2 regions of the Paenibacillus sp. EKM301P genome follow, and region 1 is predicted to be linked to the other one. Evidence: riboswitches for the same ligand, from Rfam matches in the RefSeq annotation. Region 1 holds a riboswitch; the other holds the start of a gene.

Region 1 (15,254 bases):
TCTCGGCTTTTTTGGCGGGACGGTTAATAACTCTCAAGGCTTTTTGAAAATTGGTGGCTTAAATCTCCAGCCTGCTGAGGTATTCAAGCTGGTTCTTATCATTTTTTTGGCGTATATGCTGATTAAAAAGCGCAAGAGCAAGCTGTATTTTATTCAGGATGTCCTTCCAGTTGCTCTGGTGAGCTTTGTCCCATTCGCAATGGTCATGGCACAAAATGACTTGGGTAATGCGCTCGGTTACATTGTCATCGTCATTGGTATGCTATGGATTGGTAATGTGAAGGCGTCCCATGCGCTAATCGGATTTATCGTATTTGCAGTCGCCGTTGGTGGCGGGATCAAAGCGTATATTTCGTTTCATGATGAGATTGATTCCTTTATGAAAGGCATTGGACGTAGTCACTGGGTAGAGCGTTTAGACCCTTGGCTGGTACCAGAAGAAGCGACTGCGAAGGCATCTTATCATACGAAAAATGCCAAACTGGCCATAGCTTCTGGCGGTATGATGGGCAAGGGCTTTTTGCAAGGAACCTCGGTACAGTCCGGACGTGTTCCCTATACCTATGCGGATTCTATTTTTGTAGTTGTAGCAGAGGAGTTTGGGTTTGTAGGCTCATCCATTCTGCTGTTGCTATATTTTATTTTGATTCACCGAATGATCCTGATTTCGCTGGAATGCCGGGATCGAGCTGGACCATATATTATTGTCGGGATTGTGTCCATGTTGCTATATCAGATTTTTGAGAACATTGGTGCGTTTCTGGGCATTATGCCACTTACGGGGATTACGCTCCCGTTCATAAGCTATGGCGGTACCTCGTTGCTTATTAACATGGCTAGTATTGGCTTAGTTATGAGCATTAAGGTGCATGGTCAGGAGCTAGAGGATGACCTGCCGCAGCCTTCCAGAGTAAGCTTGACGAAGGCGAAAAAAGCCTAGTACAGGTGGGTTGTGGCTTAATATTAATAGTTATTTTTACGAGTTGAAACGGTGCAACAAAAGAGTCCAGATTGTGAAATCTGGGCTTTTTTATATTCCTAGGTGACGATCTAGCTTGCAATAGCCTGAATTATTTTGCGAGATTCATAGGTTTAGACTCTCCCAAACCGGACAGACTGATAGACATGATAGAGTTTGGGTTTGGGGGGACGAAGATGAGAAGTTGGATAAAGCAAGCTGCAATGATACTCTTTTGTATTTCAATATTAATGATGTCTTGGGAAGGTCAAAAAACAGATGCAGCTATGACCACGGGGGCAAGAGGAACTTTAGCATCTGGAGTGGCCACCACAGGGTTGAAAGTAATTCCGCACGATTCCATTCGACTGCGCATTTTGGCTAATTCAGATCGTCCGGAGGATCAGTTGGTTAAGCGCGAAATACGGGATGCCATCGTGCAGCAGATGAATGCGTGGGTGGGTGAGCTGGACAATCCACAAAGCCTAAATCAAGCCAGAGTGTTGATTGACGCACATTTACCTGAAATTGATCGCTTGGTAGGTGAAGAACTGGCTCTTCGCGGTATAGCGTATGATCATCAGGTGGAGCTGGCAAGTGTACCTTTTCCGACGAAAATGTACGGTGGTCTTGTCTACCCGGCAGGGAATTATGAGGCGCTTCGGGTTACACTGGGGCAAGGGAAAGGGCAAAATTGGTGGTGTGTGCTGTTCCCGCCGTTGTGCTTTATTGATGCAGGCAGTGGTGAAGCAGCAGCACAAACTGTATCGGCAAAAACAAGTCATGAAGACAATCGAACGAACGCCGCTGACAAGGAGCCGGAAGTACGTTTTTTCCTGTGGGATGCCCTTACGGGTCTGTGGAGCTGGGTGAGTGGCTTGTTTGCCTAAATGTTTCGTCAGTGCTATGGAAAAGAGAACAACGAGTGTAAGTTTCCCCATATGTTATAATGGAACTTACGATAGATATACAGAGGACAGAGCCAATTCGAACTGATTTGTTAAAGTAGGTTTTTTGGGGATCAGGGCCATGAAATGGCCTGTATGACAATAAGATATGGGATGATCTGATATGAGTGATAAAGTGAATCAAATGCATGACATGCACGTAGGTTTTGTGAAAAAAGAGAGCGTAGGGCAGGAGCAGGCGCCACAGTCTTCTCATACACACTGGTGGGATGTAAGATGTCTGGTTCCTGTAGAGAGCACGACTGTATCTGCTACCTCGTCTTTTGAGGTGGAAAAAGTGGATTCTGTTGGTTCTGTGAACAACACTGACGGGGATGGTTCTGACGAACTTTCAGCTGGACAGGCTCTGATCGCAGCGGAAAAGGGCATACGCGAGGCCGCCGTACTTCTCCAGGCTGGAGAGACGGTAGCCTTCCCTACGGAAACCGTGTACGGACTGGGGGCCGATGCACGCAGCACTAAAGCGGTGGAGGCGGTATTTGCTGCTAAAGGTCGTCCTTCCGATAACCCGCTCATTGTACATATTTCCGATGCTGCTCAATTAAAAGGCATGGTAGCGGAAATTAACGATACATCCCGAGCGCTGATGAATGCATTTTGGCCAGGACCGCTGACCCTCGTATTGCCGGTAGTGCCGCAGGCACTGTCATCGCGTGTGACAGCAGGTTTGGACACGGTCGGTGTGCGCATGCCGGATCATCCGATCGCGCTGCGCTTGATCACGGAAGCCGGTTGTCCGCTGGCTGCACCAAGCGCCAACCGCTCGGGAAGACCCAGTCCGACTCTAGCACAGCATGTGCTGGAGGACCTGGAGGGTCGCATCGACGGTATTTTGGACGGAGGTCCCACGGGGGTGGGACTGGAGTCCACGGTAGTGCAAGTGGGTGACGACGGAACCGTCACCATTCTGCGCCCCGGCGGCGTGACGGCTGAACAGCTCGTTGCGGTTGCTCGCGCCGTCGTATTGGACCCGGCGCTGGCTGACACGTCCGGGCAGGATGTCGACAGCCTGGCGCCACGCTCGCCGGGCATGAAGTATACGCACTACGCGCCGCGAGGCCGCTTGAGCGTGGTACAAGGCCCGTCGCCTGTTGAAGTGACGGGCTGGATTCGCGACGCGCTGGCGGAGGCTGCCGCGCGCGGGGAGCGCACGGCGGTGCTCGCGTTCGACGACCATGCCGCCGGCTACGCCGGAGAACGGGTCTACACGCTGGGCAAGCTGGACGCGCTCCATGAGGCGGCGCAGCGCCTGTACGGCGTGCTGCGCCGCTGCGATGAGGACGGCGTCACCTACATTTTGGCGGAAGCCTGTCCGCCGAAGGGATTGGGAGACGCCGTCATGAATCGACTGCTTAAAGCGGCAGGTCATCGAATTATCCGACTGTAGCTTCTGTAAAGAATGGAGTCTCTTATTTTAATTTCTCCTCTCTCCTCGTCTCTGTTTTGGGTATTTTCAGTACCTGCTTGTACTGATTTGCCCCTTGTCCGCATAACGTGTACAAGAACAGACGGATAATGGAGGGATGGAGTATGCTGGCAGCCTCTGCCGATGCTGGGCAGGTTGTAACGATTCTGATCATGGCGGTAGCGCTAGGGATGGATGCGCTGTCGCTGGGCGTAGGGATCGGTATGAAGGGGATACGCCTGCGAGACGTGCTGCGCATCAGCATTGTGATTGGTTTTTTTCACATCCTGATGCCGTTGCTGGGAATGTTCACAGGCCATTATATGAGTTCTTTATTAGGCCATGTGACGACCTATTTCGCAGGGGGATTACTCATCCTTTTGGGCGGGCATATGGTGTACAATTCCTTTAAGGGAGACGGCGTACACGTATTGGATCATCGGTCGCCTTTGGGTCTTTTGCTATTTGCACTTGGGGTGAGCATTGACTCATTTTCTGTGGGAGTGTCCCTGGGGATGTTCCAGAGTGACCTGGTGCTGACTGTTCTGGCCTTTGGTTTTTGCGGGGGAGCGATGGCGATGCTGGGGCTGTTACTGGGGCGCAAGGTCAGCCGCAATCTGGGGGATTATGGAGAAGCGGTGGGCGGTGCCGTTTTGCTGGCATTCGGCTTTATGTTTATATTTTGATTTTAACGTAGACAGTGTAAAATAAATACAGGATTTGAGTAATCCTCTGTTTATATATTTTTTCAACATACGGGGGGTGAAGACGTTGAAGAATATCTTATTTGTATGCACAGGGAACACCTGTCGCAGTCCAATGGCTGAGGGGATGCTGCGTAAGTTGGCTGCTGAGCATGGACTGGAACTGGAAGTGCGTTCCGCTGGAGTAGCTGCGATGGACGGGGCGTCGATATCCCGGCATGCAGAGGCGGTTCTACGTGATCACGATATATCCGATCAGATCACTTCAACCCCTTTAAGCGACGGACTTGCCGAGTGGGCACATCTGATCTTAACCTTGACGCAAGGACATAAACAGCATGTCATTCAACGGTTTCCACAAACGGCGGGCAAAGTATTTACGCTGAAGGAATATGTGGAGGACCGGGACGCAGTGCTGAATGACGTACAGGAGTTAGATGGTTTGTATGCATCACAGCAGTTGATGGCTTCACTCGGACAAGAGCTATCGGCTCAGGAACGTGAACGAATGATTGAATTACATCAACGGATTCCGGGCTTCGATATCTCAGATCCGTTTGGCGGTTCGCGGGAGGACTACGATGTCACAGCTGCGGAAATCCGTGTAGCTTTGCATAAGTTGCTGGACAAGCTAAAGGGATCTTCCGAATAAAGTCGGTACCATTCCTCTATTTTGTACGGAATCTGTTGATTTTCGACAGTTAATCCGTTAAGATAAGGTGGAAAAATGAGAATCCGATGTAACTGGCGACAAAAGTGGGATTAACCACGATGGAGCATCGGATATACGGCCGGTCGCCTGGGCAAAAGAGCAATTCCACATAGGTGTGGACTGCTCTTTTTTCGTATACGAGCTACAGCAGATCTTCTGTTGCCTTCTTGTTCTTCCATTTTTTCTGCTCGAAATCTGAAACATCGGCTATAATATAGTCAGATTGTGATCAGGAGAGAGTGTGTTGAACTTGGGGCATGGGACCATGCCTAGTCTCTGAGAGGCTGTTCAACCAAAGGAGGTTCCAATGGTAGAACAATTGGATCATGAGATTTCACTCGAAGCACAGACCGCTTCTGTCGTGCGGGAAATTGCAGAAGTGGCCAGTCTTAAAGCTGGTCGCCTGCTGGTTATTGGCGCAAGCACGAGTGAAGTGGCTGGAAATCGGATCGGCACAGCAGGAGCGCTGGATGTGGCTCAGCAAGTGTTGTCTGGAGTAGAATCCGTTCGCAGAGAGTATGGCTTTGATGTGGCGTTTCAATGCTGTGAGCACTTGAACCGAGCACTGGTCGTTGAACGTTCTCTACTGGAGCGATTAGGCCTGATGGAGGTTGCGGCTGTTCCTGTTCGTACAGCAGGGGGCTCTATGGCTACCGTTGCCTATCGCTCTATGGACGATGCGTGTCTGGCGGCGAACGTGCAGGCTCATGCCGGGATAGACATCGGCGAAACGCTGATTGGCATGCATTTGCGCCCAATTGCCGTTCCGTTTCGCCCAAGCCTTCGCTGGATTGGTGAAGCACGTGTGACGGCTGCGTTCACTCGTCCTCCACTTATTGGGGGACAACGGGCAGTGTACAGTCTGGAACAAGAAGCCGGCGGAAACTGCGATTAGCATTTGGCATGTCGGCATGTTTGTACTGATCTTTTTTGCATTGATGATGAGGTACCCAACAGAGGAGCAGGCATTTGCTTGTATACCCAACAATTTGACCATGGAGAGGGAGTAATCAATCATGATGGAACATCTGCGTAAAAGTGACCCGGCAGTGATGGAAGCAATGGGGCTTGAACTGAAACGGCAACGCCACAATATCGAGCTGATCGCATCTGAGAATATCGTCAGTGAAGCAGTAATGGAAGCCATGGGCTCCGTGCTTACCAATAAATATGCTGAAGGTTATCCGAACAAACGCTACTATGGTGGCTGTGAGCATGTAGATATCGTCGAAGATATTGCACGTGACCGTGCGAAAGAACTATTTGGCGCCGAGCATGCGAACGTGCAGCCTCACTCTGGAGCGCAGGCTAACATGGCGGTATATCTGGCAGCTCTTCAACCTGGAGATACTGTACTGGGTATGAATCTGGCGCATGGCGGCCACTTAACACATGGAAGCCCGGTTAATGCCTCCGGTTTGTTGTATAACTTTGCTGCTTACGGTGTACGTGAAGACAACTTCCGCATCGACTACGATGAAGTACGCAAAGCAGCCTTCAAGCACCGCCCTCGTCTGATCGTAGCTGGTGCAAGTGCATACCCGCGTACTATCGATTTTGAAGCCTTTGCTTCCATTGCTAATGATGTAGGTGCTTTATTCATGGTGGATATGGCACATATCGCAGGTCTCGTGGCAGCAGGGATTCACCCTAGTCCAGTTCCTCATGCCCAATTTGTGACAACAACGACACACAAAACGCTGCGTGGTCCGCGTGGGGGTCTAATTCTGACTCGCAAAGCGTGGGCGCAAGCGATTGATAAAGCTATCTTCCCTGGTACTCAAGGAGGACCACTGATGCACGTGATCGCGTCCAAAGCAGTTGCTTTGGGTGAAGCGCTCCAGCCATCATTCAAAACCTATGCGCAAAACGTAGTTCGCAACGCACAGGTGCTGGCTGAAACACTGCTGGCAGAGGGAATCAACATTGTATCCGGTGGTACGGATAATCACCTGATGCTGTTGGATACTCGCAATTTGAATATTACAGGTAAAGAAGCGGAGCATGTATTGGATTCCGTGGGTATCACGGTCAACAAAAATGCCATTCCTTTCGATCCAACGAGTCCGTTCGTTACCAGTGGCATTCGTATTGGTACACCTGCTGCAACTTCTCGTGGTATGGATGAAGAGGCTATGGTTAAAATCGGTAAAATCATTGCTGATACTCTTAAAAATCCAAAAGATGATACTGTATTGTCCAAAGCAAGCCAAGCGGTGGGCGAGTTGACAGACAAGTTCCCGATCTATCCAGGAACACAATACTAATTCATCGCCATTCCTTTTAATCTTTATATGATAAGGCTGTTTTCCTTTCGTTAGCGAAGGGAGAACAGCCTTTTTTTGATTCCAGACGACTCGAAACTTACGTTTTTGGGTAATAAGCGATTAAAGTAAGGATTTATGCGCATTTTCCTTCATGATCTACGACAAAGGAGTGATTGCATTGAGCCAAAGAAAATCCGCGCAATTATTGCAGCAGCTCATATTTGTAGGACCGATGGCGTTGTTTTTCGTCTTAATTATGGTCATTCCGTTCCTGTTGGGGCTGTATTATTCCATGACGAACTGGGATGGCGTATCTGAACATGTCCGATGGCTCGGACTAGGGAATTACATTCATATTTTTAAAGATGATCCCGATTTCCGTAATGCATTTTGGTTTACGGTCCGTTTTACCGTATGTGGTGTCATTCTAACAAACCTGGTGGGCTTTTTCCTGGCCTATGCGCTTACAAAGCCGTTGCGTACCCGCAATGCACTGCGAACTGTATTTTTTATGCCTAATATGATCGGCGGCTTGCTGCTCGGCTTCATCTGGCAATTTATATTTGTACGTGGTTTTTCAGCGGTGGGAGAAGCGACAGGGCTTTCCTTTTTCAAACTGCCGTGGTTGGGTGATGGGCCTACTGCATTTTGGGGAACTGTCATTGTGTTTGTTTGGCAATACGCAGGTTATCTCATGGTTATTTACATATCCTCTCTAAATAATGTCCCGCATGCTCTTATTGAATCAGCCCAAATTGATGGTGCGAACCGAAGACAGGTTTTGCGTCATATCGTGGTGCCGCTTATTATGCCAGCAGTGACCGTCTGCTTGTTCTTGGCGATATCCTGGTCCTTTAAAGTATTTGAGCTGAATTTGGCTTTGACAAAGGGTGGACCATTCAAGGCGACAGAGTCTGTAGCGTTGGACATATATAATGAAGCGTTTACAAATAATCGACTTGGATTGGGAACTGCTAAGGCTATGATTTTCTTCGTGGTCGTTGCGATCATTACCAGTATTCAGGTGCGCCTCACGAAGAAAAAGGAGGTCGAAATGTAATGGAAAAAAAATCGTACTATCGTTTAAGCACATGGGTAGCTGAAATATTGCTTATTGTGGTTGGGTTGATCTTTCTAGTTCCGTTCTATTTTTTGCTCGTGAACTCGGTTAAATCTTTTGGAGACATTTTGGCCCATTCCGCTTCGTGGCCGACAACCTTCCGTTTTGAAAACTATGCTAACGCCTGGAATAAAATAAACTTTCCCACAGCACTGGGGAATTCACTGATCGTCACCATCGTCAGCAATGCGCTTTTGCTGCTGATCAGCTCGATGGCCGCCTACCAAATGGTTCGGCATGATACTCTTTTTAATCGGTTCCTGTTCGGGCTGCTTGTGGCTGCGATGGTCGTACCTTTTCAATCGATTATGTTGCCGCTTATGGAAGTGTCCAACGTATTGAGCCTGAACAACAGCATACCAGGACTGATTTTGTGCTATCTGGGTTTTGGAGCGCCTTTATCAGTTTTTCTTTTTCATGGTTTTATTAAAACGGTGCCTATTGAGGTTGAGCAAGCGGCGAGAGTAGATGGTTCCTCTCGTTACGGGGTGTTCTTTCGCATCGTTTGTCCACTGTTGCTCCCTATGTTCGTGACCGTACTTATTTTGAATACGTTATGGATCTGGAATGATTATCTGCTGCCTTCGCTCATTTTAAATGATCCTGAGCTGCGTACGATTCCGATTGCGACCTATATGCTGTTTGGTCAATATACCAAGCAATGGGACTTGGCGTTGCCCGCACTGGTGCTCGGAATCACGCCAATTGTTGTGTTTTTTCTGGTGATGCAAAAATATATCGTTTCTGGCATTGCGGCCGGAGCGGTTAAAGGCTGATGGGAGGGTTATCGGATGAAAAAGACAGTGCTGCTTGTCATCTCCCTGATGTTGCTGCTTACGTGTATGCTTGCAGGTTGTGGTAATACAAAGGCTCAACAGAGTGGGACCAAAACGATACACATTTATCAATTCAAAGTGGAGATTTCGGAACCGTTGAACAAACTGAAGGCTGAGTATGAAAGAACGCACCCTGGTATCAAGCTGGATATTCAATCTGTCGGTGGGGGTACGGACTACGGTGCTTCGTTGAAGGCTAAATTCGCCTCAGGCGACCAGCCGGACATTTTCACGAATGAGGGTTACCAGGATCGCGATACGTGGTTTGAGTACCTGGAGGATTTGTCGGATCAGCCATGGGTGAAGGACCTGGACGATTTCGCCCGTAAGCCGATGACGGTTAACGGTAAGATTTATGGACAGCCTATGAACCTGGAGGGATTTGGTTTTATTTATAATAAGGATTTGTTCAAAAAAGCGGGTATAACCAAATTGCCTCAGACGTTAGATGAATTGGAGGAAGCAGCCAAGCGACTGAAAGCAGCAGGGATTATCCCTTTTGCTAACGGCTATGCAGAATGGTGGGTTCTGGGAAACCATTTTATCAATATCCCCTTTGCCAGACAGCCGAACCCGGAGAGCTACGTTGCGGATTTAAACCAAGGAACTGCTCGCATTCCTGGTAACCCCGTGTTCGATCAGTGGGTGAAGTTGCTTGACCTGACTTTAAAATATGGAAACCCCAATCCGCTCACGACGGACTACAATACACAAGTGACACTGTTTTCAACAGGCAAGGCCGCTATGATGCACCAGGGGAACTGGACGCAGCCGCAAATAGATGGAATTAATCCTAACTTGAATTTGGGTATTCTTCCTACGCCTATAGACAATAATTCTTCCACTGGAGACAAACTGGCTGTGGGAGTGGCCTCGAACTGGGTTGTCAACAAAAACTCGCCTGTGAAGCAGGAGGCAAAGGAATTTCTCAACTGGCTGGTCACATCAGAAACAGGCAAGCATTATATTACCAAGGAGTTTAAGTTCGTTCCTGCCTTCAAAAGTATCACGTCCAGTGACGAGACCACAGGTGATTTGGGTGCGGAAATATCTCGGCACGTGAAGGAAGGCAAGATATGGAGCTGGAACTTCCAGCGCTTTCCAAAGGGGCTAAATCAGGATTTAAGCAGTAGTATGCAAGCCTATATCGCAGGCGTTATTACGAAGGACGAAATGCTTCAGCAATTTCAGGGAGCGTGGGATAATCTTAAGTATAGATAAAGAATATATGCGTGGGATAGCAGAGGCTATATCTCAGGCAGGAAGTTTAGAACTGGTAGGCTTTGACGGTCAAGGACCGTCAGAGCCTTTTTAGTATGATTTCATATGACAAAAGTCACACGTAAATGGGCCTTGCCAAGTATTTTGCCTGTCATATCTTTCCCTTGACAAAAGGTTGCAGTGGCAGGTGTTAAATCAATCAAGGGAATGTTATAATAAACAGGATTTACAGGCACGCATTGCATCTGTGCTTATTTGGTTTGTACAAATAGGTTACATAGATCCTTTCGAATCAGGATGTTCGATATGCTGGTGCGGAAGAACGTGACGATAATACCGGAGGGAATATATTATGGCAAAACTGGTGGTTTGCGATCACCCTTTGATCCAACACAAACTTACATTTATCCGCGATGTGCGGACCAACACGAAAGATTTCCGTGAACTGGTTGATGAAGTAGCAACTTTGATGGCTTATGAAATTACAAGAGATATTCCGCTGGAGAGCATTACGGTACAGACTCCAGTTGCTGAAACTGAAGGTAAAGTGATTTCTGGTCGTATGTTGGGCCTTATCCCGATTTTGCGTGCAGGCCTGGGTATGCTGGATGGTGTCGTAAAGCTTTTGCCTGCTGCAAAAGTAGGACATGTGGGGTTGTTCCGTGATCCTGAGACATTGCAACCCGTAGAATATTATACGAAGCTGCCTACGGATGTAACTGAACGTGAATTGATCGTAATTGATCCGATGCTCGCAACGGGCGGGTCGGCGATCGCAGCGATTGATGTGTTGAAAAAAAGAGGCTGTACTCAAATTAAAATGATGAATCTGATTGCCGCTCCTGAAGGAGTGAAAGCTGTGCAGGATGCGCATCCTGATGTAGACATTTATGTCGCTGCACTGGACGAGCGTTTGGATGATCATGGTTACATCATTCCGGGTCTTGGGGATGCGGGAGACCGCTTGTACGGAACTAAGTAGACTGCTTTTAGCGGTTCGGCACAATCTATGGACGCTAAGACAGATCATCTATCTGAATCACGGAAGATCTGGGAAGCAGACGTTTATTATGAAAAGGGGTTCAACAGAAAATGTCTAAAATTAAAGTGATGACCATTTTCGGTGTGCGTCCGGAAGCGATTAAGATGGCACCTCTCATTTTGGAGCTTCAGCGCCATCCGGAGCATATCGAGTCCGTAGTATGCGTAACAGCTCAACATCGCCAGATGCTTGATCAGGTTCTGGAAGTTTTTAATATCCACCCTGACTATGATCTGGATGTAATGAAGGATCGCCAGACACTCAATGAAATCTCCATACGTGTACTTCAAGGTCTGGAACCCGTATTGCGTGAAGCCAAGCCTGATATCGTGTTGGTTCACGGCGATACGCTGACGACTTTCTTGGCTAGCTATGCAGCCTTTATGCAGCAAATTGAAGTAGGGCATGTGGAAGCAGGTTTGCGGACATGGAACAAGCTTTCTCCATATCCTGAGGAAATGAATCGTCAGCTCACAGGTGTGCTGTCCGATCTGCATTTTTCGCCTACTTCTTTATCAGCTGGAAATTTGCGGAAGGAAAATAAACCTGAATCGCGAATATATGTAACAGGCAATACAGTAACTGACGTGTTTCAGTATACAGTTCGCCAGGACTACGAGCATCCGGTACTGGACTGGGCTCAGGGCAAACGCCTGATTCTCATGACAGCACATCGCCGGGAGTCCCAAGGGGAACCGCATCGTCAGATTTTTAACGCGGTTAAGCGGATCGCAGACGAATTTGAGGATATTGCTATTGTGTACCCAGTTCACCCGAGCCCGGCTGTGAAGGAACCTGCATTTGAAATTTTGGGCAACCATCCGCGTATTAAGCTGATTGATCCGCTGGATGTAGTGGACCTGCACAATTTTTATCCACACACGCATCTGATTCTTACCGATTCCGGTGGTCTGCAGGAAGAAGCGCCTTCGTTCGGAGTACCTGTCCTAGTGCTGCGTGATACGACCGAAAGACCGGAAGGGATTGAAGCGGGTACCTTGGAACTGGTGGGTACAAGTGAAGAGAACGTGTACAATCGGACCAAGGCTCTTTTGACAGATTCCGCGTTGTATGAGTCTATGAGTCAGGCAGCGAATCCTTACGGTGATGGACAGGCATCTGTAAGAATTGTCAATGCGATTTTGCACCATTATGGTGTTCAAACAGAACGTCCTGAAGAATTTCACACAATGTTCACAAAAGGCGTCCGTTCGTAATAATTAATCTTTACAAGGTAAGCATACAGTTAAACTGTACGGTTACCAAGGGATACAGCATTTTTAGATGCTTTGTCGACTGATTTTTATACTTTAGGGCGCTAAAATATCTCAATTGACAAAGCATCTTATATTTAAGTAAAATGGACTGGAATTGCAGGGGTGACATGAGAAAAGTGGTCAAACCTTCCAAGCAAAACAACAACCGAAACAACACCGGAAATGCCTTTAAGGCTATAGGACTGGTGAGCGCGATCGGCATTGATTTGACGATATGCACACTGGGTGGTTTCTATGCCGGAAAATGGCTTGATACCAAACTTGGTGGCTCCGGAATTTGGATTGGCGTAAGCGTTCTCGCAGGCTTGGTTGTAGGCGCATTAAGTATTGCCCTTGTGATCGGAAAGGTATTGAGGGATAACCATGAATGAGATGACCCGTATGCAAAAAATGTTATGGATCGTGGCGCTTGGTATTATGGCTCTGTGTTTCCTGGTCTCCGCCTTCATGCCCCAACATCGTGACATTGCTCACGGAATCATTCTGGGAACGGGAGTAAGCTGTCTAAATGTGCTGTATATGGCCTACAAAATTCGACAGGTTGCGAGTGCGGCCGCCGGTGAAAGAAAGAAGAGAGTGTTTGGTATTGGCTTTGGCGTTCGATTAGGGACCTCAATTTTGGCAGTGGTGCTGGCTATAGAATTCCCGGCCTATTTCCATGAGATCGCTGTAATGGCAAGCTTGGTGACCGGACAATTCCTTCTGTTAATTATAGGCATCATATTCGCGCTTCAGGAAAAATGATAGCTCAACTGAGAAAGGGGTGAGAAAACATGTTGCATGAATCACCGATTATCCAATTGGGCGGGTTTAACATTGACTTGTCCGTCATTATTATGCTGGTTGTGACCTGCGCGATTGTATTTGGACTGGCATTTGCTGCAACGCGCAATTTGTCTGTGGACAATCCGAGCAAGTTGCAAAATTTTATGGAATGGGTCGTAGAATTCGTTCAAGGACTGATTTCCAGCACGATGGATTTGAAAAAAGGGAAGCCATTCCTCTCCTTGGGGATGACGCTGATCATGTTCATTTTCGTGGGCAATATGCTGGGTTTACCGTTCGGCATTGTGACTGAATTCGATAATGTGCAAAGTGCCCAAGTATTTGGACATGAAATCATTCCAGTCAAAGAAGCATTAGAACAAGCACAGGCGTCTCACCCGGGCGAAGCTGCCCATGTAGGTATCAGCTGGTGGAAATCACCTACCGCAGATGCAGGGGTATCCATTGGACTGGCATTGATGATCTTTGTCCTGGTTCATTTCCTGGGGATCTTCCGTAATACCAAAGCTTACTTCAAGCATTACGTTCAGCCATTTCCGTTCTTTTTGCCAATTAACTTAATTGAGCAGTTCTCAAAACTATTGACACACGGTATGCGTCTATTCGGTAATATTTTTGCCGGCGAAGTTTTGATTAGTGTTCTGCTGAAAATGACAGCACTTGGTGTGGGAGGTATGGTTGCTTCCGTATTGGGACTCGTAGTCTGGCAGGGATTCAGTATTTTTGTCGGCAGTATCCAAGCGTTCGTCTTTACGATTCTAACGTTTGTATATATTTCGCAGTCCATTGACACGCATGAAGAAGAGCATTAGACAAGCACGTTTTCCGGTTTTTAGTTAAGTTCAGGAGTACGCTTCGCGCTTAACTGCAAATACATGTAAAACACAAATACACATCACTAAGGAGGATTTTTTAAAATGGGAGTTTGGGCATATATCGCAGCTGCAATCGCAGTAGGTTTGGGCGCTTTGGGCGCAGGTATTGGTAACGGTCTGATCGTAAGTAAAACAGTTGAAGGTATTGCTCGTCAGCCTGAAGCTAAAGCAACATTGCAAACGGTAATGTTTATCGGTGTAGGTCTGGTCGAAGCCCTGCCAATCATCGGGGTCGTTCTGGCATTCATTTTCTACGCAGGTGCTTAATTGAATGGAAGCAAGGTTTGGCGGGGAAGGCACAGCCATCCGCGCCTTCTTTGTTCGTTTGAACATGAAAGACCCAGAACCGACGTTCACCGGAAAGGAGTGACTTCAATTGAGTTTAAATTGGACAAGTATCGTTTTCACTATCATTGCATTTTTGATCTTGTACTGGTTACTGACGCGCTATGCATTTGGCCCTCTCTTTTCCGTTATGGAAAAGCGGCGTCAACTCGTGTTACAGCAAATGAATGAGGCGGCACAAACACGTGAACAGGCTGTTGCTTATGTTGAGGAGCAAAAGCAGGCTCTCCAGCAGGCGCGTAAGGAAGCCTACGATATTATAGAGCAGTCAAAACAAACAGGTAACAAGCAAGCGGAACAAATTATTATTCAGGCCAAAGACGAAGCTGTCCGCCTGAAAGACGAAGCTGTTCGTGAAATCACAAGCGAGCGTAATAAGGCAGTTGCCGAATTGCGCAGCGAAGTGGGTAAAGCTTCGGTACAAATTGCTTCCAAACTGATTCAAAAGGAAATTAAGGAAGATCAAGTCCAGGGAGAGCTTGTCGACCAATACCTTAAAGAGGTAGGAGGCAAAGCATGAGCCGAGATACGGTAGTTGCCAAACGGTATGCGAAAGCTTTGTATGAAGTAGCAGAGCAGGAGCAAACCATTATGGAAACCGAACAGGAGCTACGTGCTTTTGTAGAAGCTGTATCGGGGGATGCTGAAATCCGTAAATTCATTAATTCTCCTAACATTACGGAAGCAGTCAAGCTTCAGGTTCTGGCTAGCAATTTTGAAGGCAAGTTGTCTGCGTCG
Region 2 (15,254 bases), on a different contig from region 1:
CATAAACACAAATTTGTTTTCAAACAAGCTCCCTTTTCGTGTCACATACAGCACTAAACCAATCATAAGTCCCAGAATACTAGCAAAAATCAGCGTGACAACAACCATCAAAAGCGTTTCCCCTGTAGCCTCCACGATCTTAGGCCAAAACGTATCCCAATTAACTCTCATGATCGACCACCTCCCTGACTTCCACCGTCGTTCGCAGTTCCTCCACGACCTTGTTAACTTCATCCTCTGCACCGATTAATTCAACAATTAAACTTCCAAACAGCGCCCCCTGCAGCTCATTAATGCTTCCATATACAATGTTGTAATCCAGATTATACTTACGTGTCGCTCTTGAGAGCACTGGTTCACTTGTCGCCCCATCTCGAAAAACAAGTCTGTACAATCGGCCGACGTGATGCTCCCGAATCTTGTCCAGCAGCTTGGGTGAGAGTTGGTCATTCAGTACAGAACGAATAAAATTTTTCGTCGTCTTCGTCTGTGGATTGGCAAATACATCGAATACACTCCCTTGCTCAATCACCCTACCATTCTCCATTACTGCCACACGATCACAAATACTACGAATCACATTCATTTCATGGGTAATGAGCAAAATGGTAATCTGATAATCCTCATTTACTTTTTTCAGCAGCCTCAATATGTCTTCTGTCGTTTCCGGATCGAGTGCTGAGGTCGCTTCATCACAGATCAGAATATCAGGCGAATTCGCCAGTGCTCTGGCAATGCCGACCCGCTGCTTTTGCCCACCAGATAGCTGCTCTGGATAGGAATCCGCTTTGTCCTCCAATCCAACAAATTGTAGCAATTCCTTAACACGGACATCGATCTGAGCCTTAGGCAGTTTAGCCAGTTTTAGCGGATAAGCCAAATTCCCGTACACAGTACGAGAGTTAAACAGATTAAAGGTTTGGAATACCATCCCGATCCGCCTTCTTAAATTCCTCAGCTCCTTGGGACGTATCTGGGTAATATCCTGATCATTAACGACAATCCGTCCCTCTGAGGGACGCTCCAGTAGATTGACAAGCCTCAGCAGCGTACTTTTGCCCGCACCACTAAAGCCAATCACGCCGAAAATTTCTCCCTTTCCAACCGATAGCGATACCTCTTCCAGTGCATTTACCTTGCGATTGGGTAAGGAAAATATTTTGCTAACTTGCTCAAACTTTATCAAACCGCTTCCCCCTTGCGCCTACAATTGATGTATTCCTCCATCTTATTTAGTAATCCGGTTGATTTAATCGGATTTAAAACTTAAAAAAAACTCCCTAATCTTCGTGGACAAAAATGGGATAATTTAACTGATATTGATCATGTATTGTTAACACCTTAAGACATGAAAGAGAATCTGTCAATAAAAAAAGAATACAATCTGCTTACTCTCGTCATCACCATGGATTACCTTTTTAGACCTACAAAGCCAAATAAGGCTAACCGTATATTTGCAAAGTTATGCAAAATCGGCAGCCTTTTGTGCATTGTTAATCTTGATTATGCGCCACAGACTAATGCGCAGAAGTATTTTTCAAATCCGCTTCATAACGAAGGCCAAATTGTTGTCTTGCCTCCTCCATCACTTCAGCGACTGCCAGTGAACACTCCAAAGAGTTAATAGAACTATTGCGTTCCCCACTCTTGATCAGATCCATAAATTCCTGAATTTCATAATACATGGGCTCACGCGTCTGTGCCTTGGTCAAATCCTCAATCGTGCCGTCCCGATAATGAATTTTCACCTCATAGGGCTGGCTGATTTTGTCGATCACCATCGTTCCATACTCACCCTGAATTTCGGCAGGCAAATAGGAATCTGTAATTTTGGAATGCATGACGATCGCATCCATATCCGGATACTTCATCACGATGCTGCCCTCGCCGTCGACACCAGAGGATAACAGCACACCCACCGCTCGGATCTCATCCGGTTTGCCGAACAATGCCACCATCGGATACAAACAATACACTCCCAGATCCATCAAGGAACCATTTGAAAAAGCCGGATTAAAGGCATTCAGCACCTTACCCTGCTTAAAAGCATCAAAGCGTGAAGAGTATTGACAGTAGCTTGCAAAATAACGCCGAACCCGGCCGATTTTATACATATGATCCTTTATAATTTTAAAGTTGGGCATAAGCGTGGATTTAACTGCCTCCATCAACAGAACATCGTTGTTGCGCGCGGCTTCGATCATGCTCTGCACCTCTGCTGCATTAGAAGCAAAAGGCTTCTCACACAGCACATGCTTTCCATGGTTCATACATAAGATCGCTTGCTCTGCATGTAAGGAATTAGGACTGGCAATATATACGGCATCCACCTGATCACTTGCAGCCATTTGCGCCAGATCTGTAAAAACCTCCGGCTGGCTGCTATATTTATCAGCAAAGGATTGGCCTTTCTCCTCTGTTCGTGAGTACACCGCGGTCAGGGAAAATTCGTCTGTCTCTATCGCAGCTTGAATAAATCTTTCCGTTATCCAGTTCGTTCCAACGATACCAAAACGCATCACAGTATCCCATCCTTTCCCGTGAGTCATTACAATTAATATATGTTCCTATTCTCGCATTCCAGCCAAGACTTGTCCACTATACTGCCTGTCATCCCTCATACTTCCACATATTAAAAAAGACTGCGGTCTATCAGCTTAATTTATACTGATTGTACCACAGTCCTTGTATGCTTTTTGGGGTTATATCTCTACTTTGTGGAGATTACCTTGCCCACTTCTGTCAAAATGGCATCCATGGAGGCAGGGTCGTGTACATCGTACTCATCAATGTTTAGACGCAGTACAGGACAAGCATCAAATTCGTTGATCCAATTGGAATATCTGCGATGCATTTGCTCCCAATAGGATCGCTCGGTCTGAATCTCCATTTCGCGGCCGCGTTCTTCGATCCGACTCAGTATGGAGGGCAAGCTGCCTTCCAGATAGATCAGCACATCAGGGTGCGGAAAGAACGGGGTCATGACCATCGCCTCAAACAGGCTAGTATATGTTTCGTAATCGGTAGGGTTCATTGTTCCCTGATCAGCATGCATTTTCGCAAAAATGCCTGTATCCTCATAAATGGAACGATCCTGCACAAAACCTCCACCAGACAAGAAAATGTTCTTTTGCTCCTTGAAGCGTTCCGCGAGAAAATAGATTTGCAGATGAAAGCTCCATCGTTCGAAGTCGTGATAAAACTTCTCCAGATACGGATTATGATCGACTTGCTCTAACGAGGTTTTAAAACCAAGACGACTGGCCAAAGCACCTGTTAACGTGGATTTACCTACACCTACCGTACCCGCTACCGTAATCAGGGCATTTGCAGGAATGTTGTAATTATTCACTATATAAGCTCCTTTACATCGGAAACAATTTGTTCAAATTGTGCCTGGTTTTCTACAAAATCAATTTCATTCCCGTTCACGGTCAATATACGCGGGGCAGGTGACTGTTCGGCGAGAAACTGAATGCCTTTATCATAATCCGTAATCAATTGCTCCAGATAGGCAGGGTCCATCTCCTGTTCAAAGGAGCGTCCGCGCTTACGGATTCTGCTCAGCAACGTATCTAAATCTGCTCTAATATAAACGATAATGTCCGGCTTAGGCATATCATCGGTGAGCAAATGATAGATTTGGCGATATTTTTCGAGTTTTACACCTTTAAGTGTACGTTCAGCAAAAATCAGATTTTTATAGATATGGTAATCTGAAATCACAGGCTGAGCTTTCTCGATATATTGCAGGCCAGTATCCTCTAGCTGCTTATATCGATTGCAGAGAAAGAACATTTCCAGCTGAAAGCTCCACTCATCTATATTTTGATAGAATTTATCGAGAAACGGGTTTTCCTCGACAATCTCTTTGATCATCGGCAAATGTAGCTCGGTTGAAAGCATCGAAGCCAACGTCGTCTTGCCGGCTCCAATCGGCCCTTCAACGGCTATAAACGGGGCTTGTTTCATGCGGTTCTGCTCCTCCTTGTACTCCGGGTCCATCCTGTGGACAACTATCCTATTGTATCACAAGGAAGTACGCTAGAGGCATAGCAAATCTATGGATAAAACAAAAAAACAGAGCAGCTATGTTTGGATTCATAGCGTCCCTGTCCTGCTTAATATTTTTGTCTGTCTCTCATTTAAACCAACCTTTTTCATTAAAACGTGTAACGGCCTCAATCCGATTGCTGACACCCAGCTTATCGAGAATGACTGAAATATAATTCCGCACTGTCCCTGTTGTTAAATACAGTTCACCAGCAATTTCTTTGGTGTTCTTTCCGTCAGCAATAAGCGCCAAAACGGTCTTTTCACGCTCAGTCAGCGGGTTGGCCTCGGCGTAAGCATCATCAACCAGTTCTGGAGCGTAAATACGCCGACCTGCCATAATACTGCGAATGGAGGAAGCCAGTTCTTCACTGGGACTATCCTTGAGTAAATAACCGTGTGTGCCCGCCTTAATCGCTCGTTCAAAATACCCGGGGCGAGCAAACGTTGTTAAAATAAGCACCTTGCAATTCAAGCCTTTGAGTTCCTCTGCCGCATCCAATCCGCTCTTGATCGGCATTTCGATGTCCATAATGCATATGTCTGGCTGATGCAGCTTCACCAGTTCTATAGCTTCTTCCCCGTTGCTTGCTTTTCCGACTACTTTCATGTCTTCTTCCAAGTCCAACAGGGAGGCTAGAGCACCCAGCAGCATACGCTGGTCTTCTGCGATGACGATTCGAATCATGGCCCCACCTCCTCATTCGGCTTTTCAGTGATGTTAGGCACTTTAATGACCAGGGTCGTTCCCTGATCTGAACGCAGTTCCATACATCCGTTCACGAATTCGAGCCTTTCCTTCATGCCTTGCAGACCATTTCCCCGAAGAGCCCCATATTCTCCAGTAATGCCGACTCCATTATCCTGAATCCGCAGGGTCAATTCCTTACGAGACGGCTCAATGGTAATGGAACAAGTGGTAGCTCCACTGTGTTTAACTACATTGGTTACAGCTTCCTTCATACACATACTCAGCACATTTTCATTCATTAATGACGTATGCTCCAGCTTCGGGTCGCCCTCCAAGGTCAGCTCGATGTGAGCAGCCTTTAAAATTTGCCGAATACGCAGCAGTTCATCCTCTAGTCTCATGCCGCGCATTTGAGTAACCATTTCTCGTACTTCTTTTAACGCACTTCTCGCCGTAAGACGAACATCGTTAATTTCGGCATGAGCCCGTTCCGGGTACTGGTCCAGCAGCTTGCCCGCCAAATCGCTCTTCAGTCCAATGAGTGACAGCTTCTGACCCAAGGTATCGTGCAGGTCACGCGCGATTCTTTGCCGTTCCTCCAACTTAATCAATTCCGATATTTTTTTATTGGCATCCTCCAATTGGACCTGAAGCCGATCACTTTTGTTGCGATTAAAGTTCGTAATCGGCAGGAGAATCACACCAATCAGATTGAGCAGGATAAAAGGAATCTGCTTAATAAAAACGGGATTCTGTGAAACAAACCCGTAATTAATTAATCCAATCGTAATCACCATTAAAATAATATACAGCGTCGTAAATGCAGCCTTACTTTTCATATTACCAATCAGATAAGCGATAAATATGGAAAAGTACATATAGCTAAATAGCAGCGTCATCGTAATCGATATAGCAATCTGCACACTGGTCCAAAAGTATATGAGCCAGCCTTGAGAGACAAAAGCCAGTACATAACAAGCAAAAAACACCAAAATAATAGCAGTTCCCAGAATAATATGACTTGTAGATGAAGAGCTAAAATAATAAAAGGGCAAGATATAAAAGACAACCCACACATAAGGGCTAAGTCCCGTATTTCTTTGGAAAATCTGATACCACTTTTGCATCCTGCCACCCTTTTCTACTTTAGATACCCCTTATTTTATCATACCAATTTCCGTACAACGTTATTTTCGTTCCGTGCCTACAACAGGCGTAGGGATTGGCTTTGAAGTGCCAACACGTTTGCTAAGCAGCGGCTTTACTTGTTTAAAGGTCAGAAAGGTCTTGGTACTTTCATCCCATAGTCGGAACTTCAAAGATTCCAGACTGCTACTCACCGTAATCGTGGTCGCCTTTTGCAGCAACGGTGTCGCTTCATGCGCTTTCTCCAAATTGTAATTTGGTACTTTCGGGCTCAAGTGGTGAACATGATGAAAACCAATATTACCTGTAATCCATTGCAATACTTTAGGAAGCTTGTAGTAAGAACTGCCCTCGACGGCCGCATTAATATAACTCCACTCTTCATCATGCTCAAAATACGAATCCTCAAACTGGTGTTGCACATAGAACAGCCAGATTCCCAACATACCAGAGACAAAAAAGATAGGCGTCTGTACCAGAAGGAATGCCTGCCAACCAATAGCCCAGCACAACAGTGCATACAATGCAACAATGGATATATTCGTCACATAAGTGTTTATCTTTTCCTTACGTTTGGCTGTCTTGACATTAAACCGATAGGAAATCAAAAAAGTATAGATTGGACCTAGGCCGAACATAACCCAAGGATTTCGATATATACGATAGGCCAACCGTGTCCATGTGGAAGCTGCTGTGTACTCTTCTACTGTGAGCACCCACATATCACCTGTGCCTCTTTTATCCAGATTACTGCTGGTTGCATGGTGGATCGCGTGACTATTTTTCCATTGGTGATAAGGGCAGAGCGTAATAATACCTGTAATCGTTCCCACCATATCGTTCAGCTTGCGACTTTTGAAAAAAGATTGATGACCACAATCGTGAAAAATAATAAACGTCCGTACCACAAACCCTGCCGCAATAATGGTAATGGGAAGCGTCAGCCAGTAAGAAACCGCTAGGCTAAGATAAGCGGCATACCACAATAGGATCAGCGGTCCCAAGGTATTGAACAGTTGCAGAACGCTGGATTTCGTGTTTATTTTCTCGTAGGGAGCCATATTTTTTTTCAATTGAGCTAACGGGAGTTGTGTCATACCCATTATGATCCTCCTTTAAAATGCAGCCCATACCTTAATCCTGTCAGGCGTACATGTTGATCTAAGCTCAGTATAAAGAGACCGCTGTATCTGCTGTAGTCATAAACGTCAGTTCAGGCATATGACATTTGTCATATAGACAACTAACCAAACCTGTTTGGCAAATGTTCACGGGTTTCTTTTCTGCTGTTATTTTGTTAAAATATAAGATATATAACGCTGTATGTGACTGGCGAAGTCAGTGGAATGAACCACGAGGGAGCATACAATCAAGCGTACCGTTCGCCTGGGAGAAGTATTTGCAGAGGATTCGTCTGTCTTGACGACCTTGTGCAAATACTTTTTTTCGTTTTCGAAGACCATGACACCCTGTTGATTCCATTATGCGATAAATTCAGAGGAGGCTCGGACTATGGCTATTATCATGAAATCCAAAGAAGCAGCTGAGCAAGTGTATGCAACGATCCGTTCCCAAGTAGAGCAAATGAAACAGCAAGGACACCGTCCCCATCTGGCAACCCTGTTGATAGAGGGTGATCCGGCATCTGCATACTATGCACGGACCAAGCAAAAAATAGCAGAGAAGCTGGGCATCTCATTTCATCTCCATACTTTTAATCGTCATGTAAGCGAAGCCGAACTTCTGCACGTGATCGGTACCCTAAATGATGCATCCCATGTACATGGCATTATGCTGGAACTCCCGCTTCCGCAACATCTTTCTGCCTCCGTTATTAAACAATCCATCGCCCCCTACAAGGATATTGATGGAATTACGCCTGATAACAAGCTGGCTACCGTTACGGGTGACGCAGGGCTATACCCCGCTACACCTCAAGCCTGTATTGAACTGCTCAAGCATTACGGCCACTCCTTGGCAGGCAAAAATGTCACGCTCGTCGGCATCGGACAGACGGTGGGACTTCCCCTTTTCCACATGCTGCAAAGAGAAAATGCCACCGTCACCGCCTGTCATGCAGGTACGCGTGATATTGCAGAGCATCTGAGCCATGCAGACATTGCCTTCGTCGCAGTCGGATGTCCTGATGTGATTACGCAGGATATGGTTCATCCAGGTCTGATTCTCGTGGATGCAGGAATTAATGAGACGCTGGAGGGTAAAATTGTGGGGGACGCTGCTCAGGACGTTGTAGAAAAGGTACATGCCATTTCTCCCGTTCCCGGCGGTGTAGGCACCTTAACGACCGCAATTTTGTACAAAAACTTGCTCAAAGCGATACATCTGCAACATTACTCCAGAGAGGTGGTTTATTCATGAGTGAACTGTCGTGGAACCAGTCCATCGGACATTTTCTGAAAGAAGCTGCAAGTGCAGCGCCTACCCCTGGTGGAGGAAGTGTATCCGCGCTGGCTGCGGCACTAGGCGCAGCGATGACCTCCATGACCGCCAACCTTTCACAAGGAGGAAAATACACGCAATTCAGTGAACAAATGGTGCAAGTCATTAGCAGTATGGAAAGATTGTCTACGCATTGTGAGGAACTGATGGCCGCAGACATCCAATCCTTTGAACAGTACATGACCGCGCTGCGTTTGCCCAAAGAAACAGACGAAGAAAAGCGCTATCGTACCCATTCCTTACAAACAGCTGTGATTGCTGCCATTGAAGTACCTATGCGCCTGCTGGAAGTATGCCGGGACGGACTATCACAAGCCTACAATATTGTGGAAATATCCAATAAAAATGTGATCTCTGATCTGGGCATCGGTGCGATTTTGTTTGAAGCAGCCGCTCAATCCGCCCTGCTCACCATTGATATTAACCTTGCCTCGCTAAAAGACTTGGATGTCAAACAATCCTACGAAGCCAAAACAGCCACACTCCTCCGTGAAATCGGACAAATTAAAGAGCAAACCTTGTTGACCGTACGCAGTCGAATCGCAAGTAGTTAGCTCATACTACGCACTAGCTGTGCTAACCCATATATTCTACCTACTTGCTAACAGAAATAACCTCCAAATCCATCTCTATTCGTTGGGTTTGGAGGTTATTTTATTGCAATTCATTATATTTGGAAAACTTTTCTATACTTTCTTCGTCTATGGATTAGGGATATTCTTTAAGATTACTTTTTCTCTTATACACATTGATCAAGAAATGAGGAAAATCGTATGAAAAGACGTGGTCTATTACTCAGTATAATTACGTTATTACTGATCAGTCCCAGGGTGTGGGCGGCCGGAAATGATTCTACATCGCATATTCGCTCCTATGATTCCGGAAGTCTGATCCAATCCGATGGAAGCTTGTGGCTGTGGGGCTATAATCAATCCGTACCGACTCGTGTAGAGGGTAAGCCAAACGTAATAAAAACATTCTCTAATATCATCAACGAAGGTGATCTGCTATTTACCTTGCAAGACCACTCTGCTTGGTATGTGCCTAGAAACAACATTTCTGAATCTGTGAAGTTTGTTCCTCTGGAAGGACTACAGAACCTCGCTGCTGTAAGTAGTTTGAATGATCATGTACTCGCTCTGACCAACGAAGGCAGCATATTTCTCGCTGATCAACTCGAAGATAAAAATACCTTTAGTCCTTTTCAAATTCTGTCTGGCATCGACGAGGTTGCCGATATAGTCAGTTACTATGAAGAAAGACCGGATTATGAGGAACGCTGGATATTTCTTAAGAAAGACGGCAGTGTATGGAAAAACACAACAGCCTTACAGGGCTTCGAACCTATTTCACCATTAAAAGACATTAAGGCAATTGCTAAAAATATAGCCTTAAAAAAGGATGGTACCGTGTGGACGTGGCCCAAAGAATTTGATAAAAATGCAGCTCCGTCCGAAACGCTAGCCGTATCACAAATTCAAGCCTTATCGGGCATCAAGACAATCAAGGCTAATAGGTATTCCAATCTCGCCATTGATCAGCAAGGTCGGCTATGGTTCTGGGGGGCTACAGTTACAGGTGCCTTAGACAATACGACCTATCACAACACTAATATCCCTGTACTGCTAACAGGAGTAAAGGACGTTAAAGACGCCTTTTTCGTTGAGCGCTCCCTTCTTGCTCTAACCACTGCTGGTAATGTATATGTTGCATCTCTAGATGGCGAAAAATTATCCTCCAATGTCCCTTTTACATTACTTGCTCAAAATATTCAAAGCATCAAGGCAGGCCCACGGCACGTCATCATGCAAAAGGCAAACGACGCACTGTGGGGCTGGGGTGTTAACAAACACGCGCAACTCGGCATAGGCGATTATGAATTTCTTTATAATACGCCAGTTCCTGTACAAAAGCCGATTCTCGTCCGTCTCAACAGTACACCTGTCCCTCTAAGCAACGGTGTGATTACCCGCAATGGGCAGGCGTTTATTCCCTTGCGTTCTGTTTTTAACCAACTGGGGGCCGACATCACTTATGATTTCAACAGCAAAATAGCGAAAATGAATCAGTCCAAGGCGGGAGACCATCCCGTCTCTCTAGAAATTAATTTTAAAACCAGCCAAACAAAAGTGAACGGTAAATCTGTAGAACTCACTAATCCGCCCTTCATGGTGAACGGTATTGGTTATCTTCCACTGAGGCTCATCAGCGAGACACTGGGAGCCAAGGTAGATTGGCTACAAAAAGAAGATACTATCGTAATTACGACGAAATAATATATAAAAGACCAGTCCAAACATGATTTATGTTGGACTGGTCTTTTATTGCTATATACTGCGTGTAGTATGCAACTTCCTATCTGCCTTCGACATTTCGTTACAACACAAAATTCACCTATTTTTTAGCTTTATTTTCTTTCTCTCTTTCAACCAGCATATCCACAATCATATCAATCTGTCCGGTAATAGCGATCGGATCATAGCGATAGTACGTATCAAAATCATTAAAGAACACTCTATTATTCTTCACCGCAGGCAGATTGCCCCACACAGCGGACGATTTCAGTTGCTTAAGCGCGGTTCCCTTTTTGTCTGGATCATAGGTTGTCAGGAACATGTAATCTGCGTCATACTGCGGCAGTATCTCCATTGAAAGCTGTACAGTTTGTTCCTTGGAATTAGCTGTCTTCTTCGGCATGTTCAGTTTGAGCGCATTGTATACGGCTTGTCCGCCTCGTCCTGCATTGTCTCCAAAGATCCAAAGTGCGTTTTTGTCCGTCAACTCATACAACCCGAAAGTTGCCTTTTCGTCAATAACACCTTTCAGACGAGCGCGGCCTTCAGCAGCCTTTTTATCAAAGGCGGCAATAAATTGCTCAGCCTTCTCCTTTTCCCCAGTGATATCGCCGAACAGCTTGACCGTATCATAGATATTAGTCGTGGTGCCGTACGGAATATACAGGGTAGGTGCAATTTTAGACAAAGCTTCATAATTCGTATCCTTCATAACCACGATCAGATCGGGTTTGAGTTCCAGCGTCTTCTCCAAATTGGTAGGATCACCCACCTCTTTGGTTCCTTTTTCCTTTAGCAAATCAGTCAGAAAAGGATTTTGAAACGCAGTCGGCTCCACCCCCACCACGTTAGCACCAACAGACAGCAGTTCTCCGCCGTAAAAATCCGTTACAATACGCTGTGGCTTAGCGGGAATCTCAATATCCCCTTTAACCGTTTTAAAGCTTCTCGTCTCTCCAGTAGAAGCCGATTCTTGCTTATCTCCTGAAGTTGAAGCGGTATTACCTTCAGTGTTATTTCCGCCGCATGCGCTGACAAATACAGCCAATACAAGCATCAAAGTAGCCAGCATAAATATCGATTTTTTCCTCAACCTATTAGCCCCCTATGTAATATGGTAATAGCCTTATACCATCATGATAATGATTATCAATATCGTAAGAAATATATCAAGCGTCATCCTTGCTGTCAACTGCAAAGCGAACTTTTCATTATTTCATTTTTAAAATAAAAAGACCTGCCAAAATGATGGTCAGGTCTTTTGGATGCGGCTGCTTCTTAAACCTACAAATTGGAGCTAGGTTGCTGAAGGGCTGCTTTCCGGTGATCGCTGTTTTGTTTTATATTCTTCTCCCCAATCCTTCATCAGATTAATAATCGGGATGAGTGTTTCTCCAAACTCGGTGAGAGAGTATTCAACCTTAGGCGGAACCTGCTGGTAGACTTCACGATGAACGACACCGTCCTCTTCCAGCTCGCGCAATTGGAGTGTCAGCATACGCTGGGTAATTCCCGGGCAGATCCGCCGAAAATCACTAAATCGCTTAGTCCCATACATGAGATGGTATAAAATAATCCCTTTCCACTTGCCCCCAATCACATCCAACGTGTACTCAACAGGACACGCCTGATCATTCCCAGCGGTACATTCACCAAAACCGCCTTTCCGATTGCGCATTGGCCCTTCTCCTCCTTGGTATCATTTTATATACTACAGCACATTAATGTGCGTACTTCAAAAATGGTCATGTATATTCTAATATTAGTCATGCACTTAGTAAGCGTCAATTTCAATCACAACCATAAGGAGTGGAATCACAATGGAAACCTTAACAACCACTAAAGATCAAATCTTGGCTGCATACAAGTTCAGACATGCTACAAAAGAATTTGATAGTCATAAGAAAATTAGCGATTCCGATTTTGAGTTTATTCTTGAAACCGGTCGTTTATCCCCAAGCTCGTTTGGCTTTGAACCCTGGAAATTTGTTGTCGTCCAAAGTAAAGATATGCGTGAGAAGCTGTTGCCCTATTCCTGGGGGGCCACAAAACAGTTGCCAACAGCAAGCCATTTCGTACTTATTCTCTCCAGATTGCCTAAAGATATGGTAGCTTCATCCGATTATATCAAGAATATGATGGTAAACGTGCAGCAATTACCTGCTGAAGTGATGCAAGGCAAAGAGAAGGTATATGACGCCTTCCTAAAATCAGATTTTGCGCTTGAGGAAAATGAAAGAGCTATGTTCGAGTGGGCATGCCGACAAACCTATATCGCACTGGGCAATATGATGACTGCCGCAGCTCAAATCGGCATTGATTCCTGCCCTATAGAAGGTTTTAATAAACAAGAAATTGAACGCATCCTCTCCGAAGAAGGCATTATGGATGCCGAGCATTTCGGTATTTCTTGTATGGTGGCTTTTGGATACCGCCTGAACGAGCCGCGCGACAAAACTCGGCGACCTGTAGATCAGATTGTGGAGTGGGTATAAAGCGCGGAATATCCTTATTAAAGGCAAAGGGCGCTCTCAAGCCATTTCCATGGCTTGGGACGCCCTCTTTACATAAAACTATAGTTCCTAAAAGTGTTGTCACTTCATAACGCCTACTGATAATTCACTTCTTCCACGAAATAGATTTCCTTCAAACGAGTTTTCACACGCTGAATTTCATCTACTGTTAAAGGAGCCGTTGGACATAGCTTGAAGTTCCTTCCAGTGACATAGCTTACGTCCGTGTGACTATTTTCCGGGCTGTAAGCCAGCTTCGGAACCGGTTTTGAGGTATAATCGGTAAAGTCAATAATGGACCATGCCGCATCTCCATCCTCTTTGGATAAAATAATCCGCTGTGAGGCATTTTCAGTCCACAAATAGCGCAGATTTGCCGGTGAATTATTGGAATCCATAGCCGTCTTTATTCCTGAACCTCTAAACATGAGCGTAAACTCAGTATGATCATTATTAGCTCCTGCTACCGATTCATAAATCTGTTTCAGCCCGTCAACACCCACAATCTCGACCTTGCGATCAAGCGGGAAATGATTCACAAAGTTCTCCCATATTGGACCCATGTTATGGGTGTTGGCAAGTGCGTTGATGTCCAAAATAATAGACAAGTAGTTTACCGTATTTATACGTTGATAAGGATTATCCAAATATTGCTGTACTATATACAGTTGTGGTGCCGCATCCGTCTCCGTCACATAGGGATCACCCGGATGAAGAGTCCAGCGTGAGGAATCTTTCGTATAGCGTGACCCAATCGGATCAATCGTAACCGAGTTCATGAATACGGTACCGCTATTATCAGCAATTCCTTGTGCGGGAACAATCGGATTGTCCTTATGGGACCAGTAAGGCATCAAAGGTGAGCCCTCACCATACATACCGTTGACATTATATTGTGTAGCCGACCATCCCATCGCCGATGTAATTCTATAGTGATCCTTAAGCCATTGAGTCTGTTCGGGATTCACCGTAAAGCTGGTCAATGATTTCGGCAGATACTTCCGATATTGGTCTGTATCCATGCTTTCAAACACGGATGGTGATCCCATTGTACCGGATTGGTGCAGCTCATTGAATGCATTGTAACGGTACATATACAGCCACTCGTCCATCCGGGTTTCCCAAATAGGTAACTCGTATAGCTTATTCGGATACCCGGCCAGAATCCCAACTTCATCTCCATACTGATCGACGTAATCCAGAACCTGTTTAAGCTGCGGCCGATTCGCTTCTACAAAAACAAATCCGTTTTCCATTGCCCATGTCACTTTGATGTTGGGACCAAAGTGATCCATCAGCAATTGACGAGATTGCTTAATTTGGTCAACGGTAGTTACGCTTCCCTGCAGCATGATGGAGACAGCAAAGTATTGTTTTTTGCGTTCCCCGGGTTCTACTGTTAATTCCGCATCGGATGTGAAGAGAATCCCTTGGGATGGTGACTCAACCGTGATCATTAATGGAATGACCGAGTTCACTGCTGGAATCAAATGCAGGTTGGCAATCTTTCCATCCTCTTCAAATATTCCTCTGGAATCCTTTATCCGAAGTATCAAGTCTGATGGCAGCATTTCAGGAGCTATAATCTCTCCTTTAGCATTACGAAATACGTAGGACATTTTCCAAGCAGCCGGATCTAAAGCTGCCGCCTCTGAAATGGTATACGTGGCCAAGTATACAGACCTGATTACGTTCGGTGGTTCTGCTGGCGGAGTCTTCCCTTTTACGATCAGCTTGGTCTGAGCTGTAAGAACCCGATAAGGTTTGGCAATGGTGACCTTCATTTCTACCGGAATGAAGCTGTCTACAGCTGGTATTTTCTCGGGATGTGTGATTTTCCCTTGTACATCAAAAACACCTAACCCATCACTAAATGTGTACGTAACATTTGTGACACTGGCAGCAGGAATGCTTACTGGTCGTCCTTCATTGTATAGCTGAAAGGATAGCTGATACGAAGGGTACGTTTCCGGTTGATTTACTAGCTCCTGCGCCTTGATTACGACTTCATCGACCAAAAAATCCGAAGAGTGGTCCGGTGGAATCACCGATGGGTCAACCGGAATTATTGGTGGTTTGGGATTAGGCACCGGTGGT

The links. A riboswitch is a leader RNA that binds a small molecule or an ion and turns the genes downstream of it on or off. The one in region 1 is predicted to bind ZMP and ZTP.
Region 2: another riboswitch for ZMP and ZTP. It lies ahead of HFD99_RS20100 (bifunctional 5,10-methylenetetrahydrofolate dehydrogenase/5,10-methenyltetrahydrofolate cyclohydrolase); the one in region 1 lies ahead of HFD99_RS09030 (TIGR01440 family protein).

Annotation. Positions count from the first base shown of each region.
Region 1 is NZ_JAALFM010000003.1:180,570-195,823, reverse strand. It holds gene HFD99_RS09055 (FtsW/RodA/SpoVE family cell cycle protein) at 1-940, shown strand, start outside; gene spoIIR (stage II sporulation protein R) at 1,156-1,848, shown strand; gene HFD99_RS09045 (L-threonylcarbamoyladenylate synthase) at 2,030-3,313, shown strand; gene HFD99_RS09040 (manganese efflux pump MntP) at 3,457-4,017, shown strand; gene HFD99_RS09035 (low molecular weight protein arginine phosphatase) at 4,103-4,687, shown strand; ZMP/ZTP riboswitch at 4,766-4,847, shown strand; gene HFD99_RS09030 (TIGR01440 family protein) at 5,055-5,642, shown strand; gene HFD99_RS09025 (serine hydroxymethyltransferase) at 5,764-7,014, shown strand; gene HFD99_RS09020 (carbohydrate ABC transporter permease) at 7,193-8,074, shown strand; gene HFD99_RS09015 (carbohydrate ABC transporter permease) at 8,074-8,910, shown strand; gene HFD99_RS09010 (ABC transporter substrate-binding protein) at 8,926-10,191, shown strand; gene upp (uracil phosphoribosyltransferase) at 10,544-11,173, shown strand; gene wecB (non-hydrolyzing UDP-N-acetylglucosamine 2-epimerase) at 11,284-12,450, shown strand; gene HFD99_RS08995 (AtpZ/AtpI family protein) at 12,618-12,881, shown strand; gene HFD99_RS08990 (ATP synthase subunit I) at 12,874-13,254, shown strand; gene atpB (F0F1 ATP synthase subunit A) at 13,284-14,108, shown strand; gene atpE (F0F1 ATP synthase subunit C) at 14,214-14,438, shown strand; gene atpF (F0F1 ATP synthase subunit B) at 14,548-15,036, shown strand; gene HFD99_RS08970 (F0F1 ATP synthase subunit delta) at 15,033-15,254, shown strand, end outside.
Region 2 is NZ_JAALFM010000010.1:44,436-59,689, reverse strand. It holds gene HFD99_RS20140 (methionine ABC transporter permease) at 1-171, opposite strand, end outside; gene HFD99_RS20135 (methionine ABC transporter ATP-binding protein) at 161-1,186, opposite strand; gene HFD99_RS20130 (Gfo/Idh/MocA family protein) at 1,518-2,519, opposite strand; gene HFD99_RS20125 (deoxynucleoside kinase) at 2,711-3,352, opposite strand; gene HFD99_RS20120 (deoxynucleoside kinase) at 3,352-3,972, opposite strand; gene HFD99_RS20115 (response regulator transcription factor) at 4,142-4,741, opposite strand; gene HFD99_RS20110 (sensor histidine kinase) at 4,738-5,871, opposite strand; gene HFD99_RS20105 (fatty acid desaturase) at 5,932-6,993, opposite strand; ZMP/ZTP riboswitch at 7,206-7,289, shown strand; gene HFD99_RS20100 (bifunctional 5,10-methylenetetrahydrofolate dehydrogenase/5,10-methenyltetrahydrofolate cyclohydrolase) at 7,403-8,269, shown strand; gene HFD99_RS20095 (cyclodeaminase/cyclohydrolase family protein) at 8,266-8,904, shown strand; gene HFD99_RS20090 (stalk domain-containing protein) at 9,124-10,626, shown strand; gene HFD99_RS20085 (ABC transporter substrate-binding protein) at 10,745-11,737, opposite strand; gene HFD99_RS20080 (winged helix-turn-helix transcriptional regulator) at 11,942-12,322, opposite strand; gene HFD99_RS20075 (NAD(P)H-dependent oxidoreductase) at 12,465-13,139, shown strand; gene HFD99_RS20070 (S-layer homology domain-containing protein) at 13,253-15,254, opposite strand, start outside.